2 regions of the Bacillus sp. DU-106 genome follow, and region 2 is predicted to be linked to the other one. Evidence: a T-box and tRNA genes for the amino acid it is inferred to sense, from the RefSeq annotation. Region 2 holds a T-box; the other holds one or more tRNA genes.
What was found. A T-box is a leader RNA that pairs with one kind of tRNA and senses whether it is charged. The one in region 2 lies ahead of pheS (phenylalanine--tRNA ligase subunit alpha), so its partner is inferred to be a tRNA-Phe.

Region 1 (2,360 bases), 1.4 Mb from region 2:
CGCCCAAAGGTTCCCTCAGAATGGTTGGAAATCATTCGTAGAGTGCAAAGGCATAAGGGAGCTTGACTGCGAGACCTACAAGTCGAGCAGGGACGAAAGTCGGGCTTAGTGATCCGGTGGTTCCGCATGGAAGGGCCATCGCTCAACGGATAAAAGCTACCCCGGGGATAACAGGCTTATCTCCCCCAAGAGTCCACATCGACGGGGAGGTTTGGCACCTCGATGTCGGCTCATCGCATCCTGGGGCTGTAGTCGGTCCCAAGGGTTGGGCTGTTCGCCCATTAAAGCGGTACGCGAGCTGGGTTCAGAACGTCGTGAGACAGTTCGGTCCCTATCCGTCGTGGGCGTAGGAAATTTGAGAGGAGCTGTCCTTAGTACGAGAGGACCGGGATGGACGCACCGCTGGTGTACCAGTTGTTCTGCCAAGGGCATAGCTGGGTAGCTATGTGCGGAAGGGATAAGTGCTGAAAGCATCTAAGCATGAAGCCCCCCTCAAGATGAGATTTCCCATAGCGTAAGCTAGTAAGATCCCTGAAAGATGATCAGGTTGATAGGTTCGAGGTGGAAGCATGGTGACATGTGGAGCTGACGAATACTAATAGATCGAGGACTTAACCATATAATATGTAGCAATGTTATCTAGTTTTGAGAGAACATAAAAAACTTGTTGACTTTTAAAGTAAATAAGTTATAATAATGATTGTCTCAAAAGAATAATGTCTGGTAATGATGGCAGAGAGGTCACACCCGTTCCCATACCGAACACGGAAGTTAAGCTCTCTAGCGCCGATGGTAGTTGGGACCTTGTCCCTGTGAGAGTAGGACGTTGCCAGGCAATATTATTCCGCAGTAGCTCAGCGGTAGAGCTATCGGCTGTTAACCGATCGGTCGTAGGTTCGATTCCTACCTGCGGAGCCATTGGAGAGCTGTCCGAGTTGGCCGAAGGAGCACGATTGGAAATCGTGTATACGTCACAAGCGTATCAAGGGTTCGAATCCCTTGCTCTCCGCCATAGGATTTATAATATTTGGCCCGTTGGTCAAGTGGTTAAGACACCGCCCTTTCACGGCGGTAACACGGGTTCGAATCCCGTACGGGTCACCACTTTGGAGGATTAGCTCAGCTGGGAGAGCACCTGCCTTACAAGCAGGGGGTCGGCGGTTCGATCCCGTCATCCTCCACCATATAAATTTTATATGAATAGTATTATCGCGGGGTGGAGCAGCACGGTAGCTCGTCGGGCTCATAACCCGAAGGTCGCAGGTTCAAATCCTGTCCCCGCAACCAAATGGTCCCGTGGTGTAGTGGTTAACATGCCTGCCTGTCACGCAGGAGATCGCCGGTTCGACCCCGGTCGGGACCGCCATTTTAATAAGGCTCGGTAGCTCAGTCGGTAGAGCAGAGGACTGAAAATCCTCGTGTCGGCGGTTCGATTCCGTCCCGAGCCACCATTTATTTTAATAAAATACGCCGGCTTAGCTCAATTGGTAGAGCAACTGACTTGTAATCAGTAGGTTGGGGGTTCAAGTCCTCTAGCCGGCACCATGTAAGTTTCGGAGGGGTAGCGAAGTGGCTAAACGCGGCGGACTGTAAATCCGCTCCTTCGGGTTCGGCAGTTCGAATCTGCCCCCCTCCACCATTTACATAGGGGCATAGTTTAAAGGTAGAACTGAGGTCTCCAAAACCTCCAGTGTGGGTTCGATTCCTACTGCCCCTGCCAAATATATTTACACAACATGGCGGTTGTGGCGAAGTGGTTAACGCACCGGATTGTGGCTCCGGCATTCGTGGGTTCGATTCCCATCAGTCGCCCCATTTTTATTTTAAAAATTACAAATAATCTAATGGATACTTACATATAATTAAGTAAGAATTCGATGGGCTATAGCCAAGCGGTAAGGCAACGGACTTTGACTCCGTCATGCGCTGGTTCGAATCCAGCTAGCCCAGCCATTTTTGCGGAAGTAGTTCAGTGGTAGAATACAACCTTGCCAAGGTTGGGGTCGCGGGTTCGAATCCCGTCTTCCGCTCCAATAAAATTTAATATGGCGGCATAGCCAAGTGGTAAGGCAGAGGTCTGCAAAACCTTTATCACCGGTTCAAATCCGGTTGCCGCCTTTTCTTTTGTGCCGATGTGGCGGAATTGGCAGACGCGCACGACTCAAAATCGTGTTCCTTCGGGAGTGTCGGTTCGACCCCGACCATCGGTATCATGAACGGCGTAATAAAAGACTCTACACCAAATGTGTAGAGTCTTTTTATGTTTTCATCATACTATAAAATAAGCAAAAATGGTGTGTTGGTGAAATGGTTATAAATGATTAAGGTAAACTTATTCATTTAGTACATGCGATACAGTT
Region 2 (2,360 bases):
ACAAAATCCGCGTGTAAAGCAGTGGAAAAAGCTGCAAACGAAAAAAGAACGCGATAAAAAAGGTTTATTTTTTGTAGAAGGATTCCACTTAGTCGAGGAAGCTTTGAAGACAGGAATTGTAACAGAACTTATCGTTTCAGATCAGACAGACCTTCCGAAAGATTGGACAGTTAATGATGTGGAAATGTACATCGTACCTGAGGCGATTGTAAAAATACTTCGTGAAACAGAAACGACGCAAGGTGTATTTGCTGTTTGTGAGAAGCATGAGAAAGAAGTAGCTCTTACTGATGGGAAATTCCTTTTATTAGATGGCCTGCAAGACCCAGGTAATTTAGGAACAATTATTCGTACAGCTGATGCAGCTGGTATTCACGCCGTTGTGCTTGGAGAAGGTTGTGTTGATGTTTACAATAGTAAAGTACTCCGCTCTACACAAGGCTCTATTTTCCACTTACCAATTGTAAAAGGGAACTTAGAAGAATGGGTAGACAAGTTAAAAGAAAATAACGTTCCTGTATATGGAACAGCTCTTGAAAATGGAGTTCCGTATGGTGAAGTAACGCCGGCTGGCAGTTTTGCATTAATTGTAGGAAATGAAGGAAATGGCGTACGCCGAGAAATTCTTGCAAAAACGGATCAAAACTTGTATATTCCGATTTACGGCGGGGCAGAATCATTAAATGTTGCGGTTGCAGCAGGGATTTTAACGTATTATTTGCAAAGCCCGGTTGCGAACAAATAAAAAACTTCTTATAATAAGTTGAAGTACATTATATTAAAAGTTAAATAACGAAAAACGTTGATAGAGAAGAGTAGCTTACAAAATCGCCATATAGGGAGAGAATGTCGTAGACTGAAAGCATTCTTATGGTAGACGAAAGTGAATTCACCTCTGGAGTTGACGCCAGGACCATGTATATGTAAAGGCGTTCCGGTCAGAATTGATCGTTATAACTAATGAGTGGGCAGACATGTTCTGTCAATTTAGGGTGGTACCGCGAATTTACCTCGTCCCTTTTTGGGAGCGAGGTTTTTTTATTTTTAAAATTAGGAGGGTTCCAAAATGGAAGCACGTTTAAAAGAGCTAAAGCAAAAAGCGTTAGAGCTTATTGAAGAAGCGAAAGAGCTGAAAGGCTTAAACGACGTACGCGTAGCGTATTTAGGAAAAAAAGGTCCAATTACAGAAGTATTACGCGGCATGGGAAAATTATCAGCAGAAGAGCGTCCACGTATGGGAGCATTAGTAAATGAAGTACGTGAAGCGATTCAAACGCGTCTAGACGACAAAATTAGTAACTTAGAAAAAGCAGTAATTGAAGCGAAATTAGCTACTGAAACAATTGATGTTACATTGCCAGGTCGTCCTGTTGAAACAGGTTGTCACCATCCGTTAACGGCTGTTGTTGAGCAAATTGAAGATGTATTCATCGGTATGGGTTATGAAGTAGCTGAAGGAACAGAAGTAGAAAAAGACTACTACAACTTCGAAGCACTAAACTTACCGAAAGATCACCCAGCGCGTGATATGCAAGATACATTCTACATCACAGAAGAAACGTTACTACGTACACATACATCTTCTGTGCAAGCACGTACGATGGAAAATAATAAAGAAAAAGGCCCAATTAAAATTATTTGTCCTGGTAAAGTGTATCGCCGTGATGACGACGATGCGACGCATTCACATCAGTTCATGCAAATTGAAGGTCTTGTAATTGATAAAAACATTCGTATGAGTGACTTAAAAGGTACACTGCAAGTATTCGTGAAAAAGATGTTCGGTGAAGATCGTGAAATCCGTCTTCGTCCAAGTTTCTTCCCATTCACAGAGCCATCTGTAGAGATGGATATTTCTTGTATGATGTGTCATGGCAAAGGCTGCGGCACTTGTAAAGGAACTGGCTGGATTGAAATTCTAGGCGCAGGTATGGTTCACCCGAACGTACTTGAAATGGCTGGTTATGATTCAAAAGAATATCAAGGTTTCGCATTCGGTATGGGCGCAGAGCGTATCGCAATGTTGAAATACGGAGTAGATGACATTCGTCATTTCTATACAAATGATGTACGTTTCTTACAACAATTCAAACGAGCGTAAGGGAAGGGGAGGATAAGTATGTTCGTATCATATCGTTGGTTACAAGAGTATGTAGATATTAAAGATGTAACAGCACAAGAACTAGCAGACAAAATCACGAAAAGTGGTATTGAAGTAGAAGGCGTTGAAGTATTAAATAAAGGTGTAAAAGGTGTTGTAGTTGGTCACGTATTAGAATGTGAAAAACACCCAGAAGCTGATAAATTAAGCAAATGCTTAATCGATATCGGTGAAGAAGAGCCAGTTCAAATTATTTGTG

Region 1: it has a tRNA-Phe gene. The T-box ahead of pheS (phenylalanine--tRNA ligase subunit alpha) is inferred to sense a tRNA for this amino acid. The anticodon was not compared.

Annotation. Positions count from the first base shown of each region.
Region 1 is NZ_CP026607.1:524,200-526,559, forward strand. Features, by position in the region: rRNA gene C3Y97_RS02745 (23S ribosomal RNA) at 1-619, shown strand, start outside; rRNA gene rrf (5S ribosomal RNA) at 720-835, shown strand; tRNA gene C3Y97_RS02755 (tRNA-Asn) at 844-918, shown strand; tRNA gene C3Y97_RS02760 (tRNA-Ser) at 921-1,012, shown strand; tRNA gene C3Y97_RS02765 (tRNA-Glu) at 1,030-1,104, shown strand; tRNA gene C3Y97_RS02770 (tRNA-Val) at 1,109-1,184, shown strand; tRNA gene C3Y97_RS02775 (tRNA-Met) at 1,211-1,287, shown strand; tRNA gene C3Y97_RS02780 (tRNA-Asp) at 1,291-1,366, shown strand; tRNA gene C3Y97_RS02785 (tRNA-Phe) at 1,376-1,451, shown strand; tRNA gene C3Y97_RS02790 (tRNA-Thr) at 1,470-1,545, shown strand; tRNA gene C3Y97_RS02795 (tRNA-Tyr) at 1,556-1,639, shown strand; tRNA gene C3Y97_RS02800 (tRNA-Trp) at 1,647-1,720, shown strand; tRNA gene C3Y97_RS02805 (tRNA-His) at 1,740-1,815, shown strand; tRNA gene C3Y97_RS02810 (tRNA-Gln) at 1,879-1,953, shown strand; tRNA gene C3Y97_RS02815 (tRNA-Gly) at 1,959-2,033, shown strand; tRNA gene C3Y97_RS02820 (tRNA-Cys) at 2,048-2,118, shown strand; tRNA gene C3Y97_RS02825 (tRNA-Leu) at 2,129-2,210, shown strand.
Region 2 is NZ_CP026607.1:4,534,966-4,537,325, reverse strand. Features, by position in the region: gene C3Y97_RS23055 (TrmH family RNA methyltransferase) at 1-745, shown strand, start outside; T-box leader at 794-1,022, shown strand; gene pheS (phenylalanine--tRNA ligase subunit alpha) at 1,067-2,101, shown strand; gene pheT (phenylalanine--tRNA ligase subunit beta) at 2,120-2,360, shown strand, end outside.